Regions from separate parts of the Oerskovia sp. USHLN155 genome, predicted to be linked through region 2. Evidence: predicted binding sites of a transcription regulator. Region 2 holds the regulator's gene; the other holds the start of a gene.

Region 1 (3,515 bases), on a different contig from region 2:
GGCGAGGCGCTCGCGGCCCACGGGCTCGACGTCACGGTCGTGTCGCCCACCTGGGTCCTGCCCATGCCGTCGGCGCTCGTGAAGCTCACGGGTGAGCACGACCTCGTGGTCACGATCGAGGACGGCCTGGCCGACGGCGGCGTGGGCTCGCTCCTGGCGCAGCGCTCGGTCGAGGCCGGGGTCACGGTCCCGGTCGTCCCCCTCGGTCTGCCGACGGTCTTCCTCGACCACATGTCGATCGACCAGGTCAAGGCCACGCACCGCCTCACGGCGCAGGACGTGACGCGCGACGCGCTGACGGCGCTCGCGCTGCTCTGACCCCGCTGGTCGGGGAGACGCACGAGGGGCGCGGACCGCACGGTCCGCGCCCCTCGTGCGTTCGCCGTGGCTCAGGCCAGCGTCGCCTCCGCGGCGCGCTCGACCACGGCGCGTAGGTCGCCCGAGCCCGCGAACCACGTCCGCTGACGCCCCGCGCCGCCGCCGTTCGACCACAGCCTCCCGAGCAGCTCGGTCACGGCGTCGAGGTCGCCCGCGTCGACGAGCGCCTCGCGCACGTGCGCGACGAGCTGACCCACGACGTCGTGCGCGGTCGCGGGCTTCCAGGTGAGGGGCGAGACGAGGTCGCCCGAGATCCCGGAGCGCCCGGCCCGCCAGGACGCGGTGCGCAGGAGCTCGGGGTGGAGCATGGGCGCGGAGGTGCCGGCGTCGGCCTCGCGCGCCGCGGTCTCGACGAGCCCGCGGGCCAGGGCCGCGAGGAGGGTCGCGGTGTCGGCGTCGAGGCACACGTCTGCGACGCGGATCTCGACGGTCGGGTAGGACGCGGACAGCCGGGCGTCGAAGTAGATCATCGCGGTGTCGAGGATCGTGCCCGTGGCGACGAGCGCGTCGACCGTGGCGCGGTACGCCTCGGGCGTGCCGAACGACGGGGCGGGGCCCGCCGTCGGCCACCGCGACCACACCTGGGAGCGGAAGCTCGCGTACCCGCTGTCCTCGCCCTGCCAGTAGGGCGAGTTGGCGCTCAGCGCGAGGAGCGGGGCGAGCCAGGGGCCGATCCGGTCGAGGACCGCGACTCCCTCGGCGTCCGAGGAGACCGCGACGTGCACGTGGCAGCCGCCCGTGAGCTGTTCGCGTGCCGTGAGCCCGAACGCGGCGCGCGCCTCGAGGTAGCGGAGCTTGCCGACCGTGGTGGGGGAGACGGGGACGGGCGAGGTGCCGAGCGCCACGATGCGCGCGTCGCGCTGCTCGGCGGCCTTGTTGGCTCGGATGCGCCCGTCGCGGATCTCCTGGGCGAGGTCGGACAGGTTCGCGCAGGGGTGCGTGCCGGTCTCGAGCTGCTCCTCCATGAGCTCGAGCTCGAGGTCGCCACCGGGCGCGTCGTCGGGCCGGTCAGGGCGTGAGCCGCCCGACGCCCCGAGCCCTCCCTCGGTGACCTCGGTGGTGCTGGACGACTCGATGACCTCGGTCGCGACGGCGGTGGGGATGCCGTCGGGCCCGACGAGGAGGAACTCCTCCTCGACTCCCATGGTTCGCATCGAGGCAGTCTCACACGCCCGGGGTGTGCTTCGCACGCAGGGGGACGTCCGGAGGGCGGCGTGAGGCGCCCACGGGGTAGCCCGACGGCGGGGCGCGGCTCGGCGGGCGGGGCGAGCGGTGAGGGGGCCGCCCCGTGCATAGGGGGGTCGAGGCGTGTCGGACAGCTCGCCGTGAGATGCCGCTCGCCGTCGGCCCGGACACCGGGTGGGGGCGGGCGGCATCTCGACGTCTCCGGCGGTTCCTGGTCGAGCCGACCGCCGCGTGGGTGCACGGGTGTGCGGACGCCCGTAAGGTGAGGTTTTTCGGCGAATAGGGGAACGCCGCGGACCGAGGGCTGTTCCGCAAGGGACTTTGGTCCCGAGCAAGGGGTCTAAAGACTCCCACGAAAAGGTCATGTGAAGACCGTCACAAGGTGGAATGAAGTCGCTTAGATGCATGTTGAAGGTCGTAGAAGGGTTGGAATTCCGCCGTTCTTCTGGCCTCGGGCATCATTTCGGCGCCGCGGCCTGTGAGCCAGGTGACAGCGCCTTTGCCACGCCGACACCCTCTGCGGGTCGTAGCCTGAAAGGGCGAAGGAGAACGGCAGGACGGCACGGATTTCCCGCGTCGACCAAGGTCTTTACCCCCGCCGCGCAGGCAGCGCGGTGTGGACGTCGAGGAGAGTGATATGACCAGCATTTCCGAGGCTCGCGGCACCACTGGCGGCCAGGACGACGCGACAGTCCCCGCATGGGCAGGCTTCACCGCAGGTCCCTGGCAGGACACGGTCGACGTGCGCGACTTCATCCAGCGCAACTACACCCCGTACGAGGGTGACGACTCCTTCCTCGCCGGACCGACGGAGCGCACGACCGGCATCTGGGCCAAGCTCTCCGAGATGTTCCCCGCCGAGCGCGAGAAGGGCATCTACGACGTCGACCCACACACGCCCGCCGGCATCACGGCGCACGCACCCGGGTACATCGACAAGGACTCCGAGGTCATCGTCGGCCTCCAGACCGACGCCCCGCTCAAGCGCGCGATCATGCCGAACGGCGGATGGCGCATGGTCGAGGGCGCGCTCGAGACCTACGGCTACCCGGTCGACCAGGAGCTCAAGAAGGTCTTCAGCGAGTACCGCAAGACCCACAACCAGGGCGTCTTCGACATCTACCCGCCGAACGTCCGCGCCGCGCGCAGCTCGCACATCATCACGGGCCTGCCCGACGCCTACGGCCGCGGCCGCATCATCGGTGACTACCGCCGCGTCGCGCTCTACGGCGTCGACCAGCTCGTCGCCGCCAAGAAGCTCGACAAGCTGGACCTCGACACCCAGCCGTTCAGCGAGAAGATCGTGCGCGAGCGCGAGGAGCACGCGGAGCAGATCCGTGCGCTCGGCGAGCTCAAGGCGATGGCCGCCTCGTACGGCTACGACATCTCGGGCCCGGCCACCAACGCCCGCGAGGCCGTCCAGTGGCTCTACTTCGGCTACCTCGCCGCGGTCAAGGAGCAGAACGGCGCCGCGATGTCGCTGGGCCGCACCTCGACCTTCCTCGACGTGTACCTCGAGCGCGACCTGGCCGCCGGTGTCATCACCGAGGAGCAGGCGCAGGAGATCATCGACGACTTCGTCATCAAGCTGCGGATCGTGCGCTTCCTGCGCACCCCGGAGTACGACTCCCTGTTCTCGGGCGACCCGACGTGGGTCACCGAGACCATCGGTGGCATGGGCGACGACGGTCGTCCGCTCGTCACGAAGAACTCGTTCCGCTTCCTGCAGACGCTGTACAACCTGGGCCCGGCCCCCGAGCCCAACATGACGGTCTTCTGGAGCCCGCGCCTGCCGCAGGGGTTCAAGGACTTCTGCGCCAAGGTCTCGATCGACACCTCGGCCGTCCAGTACGAGTCGGACGAGCAGATCCGTCCGGCCTGGGGTGACGACGCCGCGATCGCGTGCTGCGTCTCGCCCATGGCGGTCGGCAAGCAGATGCAGTTCTTCGGTG
Region 2 (3,515 bases):
GAAGACTTCACCGTGACGCATGAGGTGGACCGTGGTTGCGACCATGGGGACCAGTGTCCCAAAGTTCTTCCGCGCGCGGTGCACCGGGGCGGCGTGCTCCCGGACACAGGCCCGCCGGGCGCCGGGAAGTCCCGGACTACTGGTTCTCGCGCTCGTCCACGACCCGGCAGGCCTCGGCGATCGCAGCCATGGCCTCGCCGAGGTTGCGGAACTGCTCGGGGGTCAGGACGTCGACCATGAAGCGGCGAACGGCCCGCACGTGGCCTGGCGCGGAGGCGACGAGCTCGGCGTAGCCCGCGTCGGTCATGACGCAGTTCACACCGCGACGGTCGGTCTCGCTCGCGGACCGGCGGACGAGCCCGCGCTGTTCCATGCGGTGGACGGTGTGCGTGACGCGGGACCGGGACCGGGCGAGGCCGTCGGCGAGGGCCGACATCCGCATGGTGTGGTCGCGGGCCTCGGAGAGCCGCACGAGCAGCTCGTACTCGCCGAGCGTGAGGCCCGAGTGCTCCTCGTGGTCCCTGCTCAGGGCTTCGACGAACCGCGCCGTGCCGTCGAGGTACTGGCGCCACGAGTGCTGCTGGCCCTCGTCGAGCCAGGGTGCGTCCTGCGGCGCGACCGCGCGCCTGTCCTGCTGAACCGTCATCTCCGCCTTCATCCGCCACGCCCCCACCGTCCGAACAACCGCCCCAGTCTCCCATCCGGGAACAGGTTCGCTCACCAGGGAATAGAGGGACGGGGGCTTGCGTTGATGCGATCGTATGAAGTTGAATCTTCAACTAATGGCTCGTCGGACGGCGCGCCTGACGCACACGCACCACGACTTCCACAGGAGAACACCCATGGCCACGACCCTTCCCGCCGGACTGACCGCAGGCACCTACGCGATCGACCCCTCGCACTCGCAGGCGACCTTCACGGTCCGCCACGCAGGCATCTCCAAGGTCCGCGGCTCGCTCGCGATCGCCGAGGGCACGCTGAACATCGGTGACGACGTCGAGTCGTCCAACGTCGTCGCGGCGATCGACGCCAAGTCCGTCAACACCGGCGACGCAGGGCGCGACGGCCACCTCCAGTCGGCCGACTTCTGGGACGCCGAGAAGAACCCCACCTGGAACTTCGTCTCGACCGCCGTCGAGGCCGACGACGACGACTTCGTCATCGCGGGCGACCTGACCATCAACGGCGTGACCAAGCCGGTCAAGCTCGAGACCGAGTTCACGGGCACCGCCGTCGACGCGTACGGCAACTCGCGCGCCGGGTTCGAGGCCGAGACCGAGATCTCCCGCAAGGAGTTCGGCCTGACCTGGAACGTGGCCCTCGAGGCCGGCGGCGTGCTCGTCGGCGACAAGATCAAGATCGCGCTCGACCTCTCGGCGATCAAGCAGGCCTGAGCCTCCGCCCCTGACCGGCCTCCGCGTCCCTGACGCGGACCGGTACGCCAGGAGCCGGCGGCCCCGGACCGGGCGCCGGCGCCGGTGGGGGGTGGAGCGGGCGGGCGAGGCGCCCCCGCGGCGCGGCGCGGCGCCGGGGGCCCCCGCGCCCCGCCCCCCCGCCCGGGGCCCCCGGCTCCTGTGCTGTGACGAGCGGTCGGGCTAGGCGCCCGCGCTCCGCGTCTCGGCTCCTTGGCCCTCCTCGCCCCTGCCGCGGTTCGCGAGCGCGCGCGCCTGCGCGTGGAACGCCAGGATCTGCAGCTCGCTGCCCACGTCGACCGACCGCACGATCACGTCCTCTGGGAGCTGGAGCGCACGCGGCGCGAAGTTCAGGATCTCCCGGACACCGGCCTCGACGACCCGCTCGGCGACGTCCTGCGCCACGTGCGCCGGAGTCGCCAGGACGACGATCGTCACGTTCTCGCGGGCGAAGACCTCCTCGAGCGCGTCGACGTGCTCGATCACGAGCCCCGCGGCCTCGGTGCCGACCACGTCCGGCGAGGCGTCCAGCAGAGCCGCGACCTCGAACCCGCGCGTGCCGTAGCCCGAGTAGTTCGCGAGCGCGTGCCCGAGGGAACCGATGCCGACGATCGCGATCCGGTGCTCGTCCTCGACCCCCAGGGCCGAGGTGATGTAGGTCGCGAGCGAGTCGACGACGTAGCCCACCCCGCGCGTGCCGTAGGACCCCAGGAACGACAGGTCCTTGCGCAGCTGCGCCGACCCGACGCCCGCGAGCTCCGCGAGCTCGGTCGACGACGTCGTCTCGACGCCTCGCCCCTCGAGGTCGCGCAGCGCGCGCAGGTACGCGGGAAGTCGCGCCACGGTCGCGCCAGGAATACCGGTATCACCCAGGGTCTCTGCCACCCGAACCACCCATGCTTCGTCGTGTCGTCGTCGCTGACGCTCTCGCTGTCCTGCTGTCTCGGATCATCCCAGGCTCGGCGCCCGGGGACGGAACGTCAGCCGGTGGCGCGTCGCCTCGAGAGCGCTCTGGCGAGCCTCGCTCCGTCGACCTGCCAGAACCCCTGCTGGACGCCGTCCACCGTCACGACGGGGACGTAGTCACCGTACTGCGCCGCGAGGGCGCCGGACGGGTCGGAGTCCACGTCGACCTCGGTCCAGCCCACGCCCTGGTCGGCGCACACCGCCCCGACCACCTCGCGGGCCTCCTCGCACAGGTGGCACCCGACGCGGCCGTAGAGCACGACGCGCGCGGGCGCGCTCGCGGCCTGGTCTGCGTCACGTCCGGCGGCGGTCTCAGGAACCTGTCCTGCGGCGGGATCTGCGGGGCTCACGACCCCAGCCTACGCATCTCGGACACCCCCTCACGCCGCCCGGCCGGCGACCCTGCCCGGTGGGCGCCGTCGGCGAGGGTCTGCGAGCGCCGATAGAGTGGACGACATGCCGACGTCTGCTCCTGGGTCCACCCATCCCACGGCAGCCTTCTTCGACGTCGACAACACCATCATCCGCGGCGCCAGCTCGTTCCACCTGGCGCGGGCGCTGTACCAGCGGGGCTTCTTCTCCACCCCGGACCTCGTGACGTTCGCCTTCCACCAGGCGCGCTACCTCCTGCTCGGGGAGAACAAGCGCCAGATCGACCAGGTCCGCACCCGGGCCCTCGACCTCGTCGCGGGCCGCTCGGTCGCGGAGGTCGTCGCGATCGGCGAGGAGGTCTACGACCAGGTCCTCGCGCTGCGCATCTACCCCGGCACCCAGAAGCTCCTCGACGAGCACATCGCGGCCGGCCACCAGGTGTGGCTCGTGTCCGCGACCCCGCTCGAGATCGGGCAGCTCATCGCGCGTCGTCTCGGGGCGACGGGGGCGCTGGGCACGGTCGCCGAGCACGAGGAGGGCCTGTACACCGGGCGGCTCGTGGGCGACATGATGCACGGGCGGGCGAAGGCCGCGGGCGTCCGGGAGCTCGCGGAACGGCACGGGATCGACCTGTCGGCGTCCTACGCGTACGGCGACTCGCTCAACGACGTGACCATGATGCAGGCCGTCGGCCACCCGTGCGCGATCAACCCCGACGCGCGCCTGCGCCGGCACGCCAAGGACGTCGGCTGGCCGATCCGCGAG

The links. The regulator Rex, encoded in region 2, represses fermentation and respiration genes when NADH is low (regulators of the CRP and FNR family bind a similar motif). The targets are predictions, from matches to a motif close to CTTGTGAANNNNTTCACAAG.
Region 1: the regulator Rex is predicted to act here: its motif matches at 1,926-1,945, upstream of pflB (formate C-acetyltransferase).

The regions. Positions count from the first base shown of each region.
Region 1 covers NZ_JBBCXG010000015.1:75,745-79,259, forward strand. The annotation lists gene dxs (1-deoxy-D-xylulose-5-phosphate synthase) at 1-318, shown strand, start outside; gene WFH32_RS18545 (carboxylate-amine ligase) at 390-1,532, opposite strand; gene pflB (formate C-acetyltransferase) at 2,201-3,515, shown strand, end outside.
Region 2 covers NZ_JBBCXG010000007.1:86,923-90,437, reverse strand. The annotation lists gene WFH32_RS11460 (histidine phosphatase family protein) at 1-45, opposite strand, end outside; gene WFH32_RS11455 (MarR family winged helix-turn-helix transcriptional regulator) at 137-646, opposite strand; gene WFH32_RS11450 (YceI family protein) at 843-1,394, shown strand; gene WFH32_RS11445 (redox-sensing transcriptional repressor Rex) at 1,596-2,297, opposite strand; gene WFH32_RS11440 (glutaredoxin family protein) at 2,393-2,728, opposite strand; gene WFH32_RS11435 (HAD family hydrolase) at 2,835-3,515, shown strand, end outside.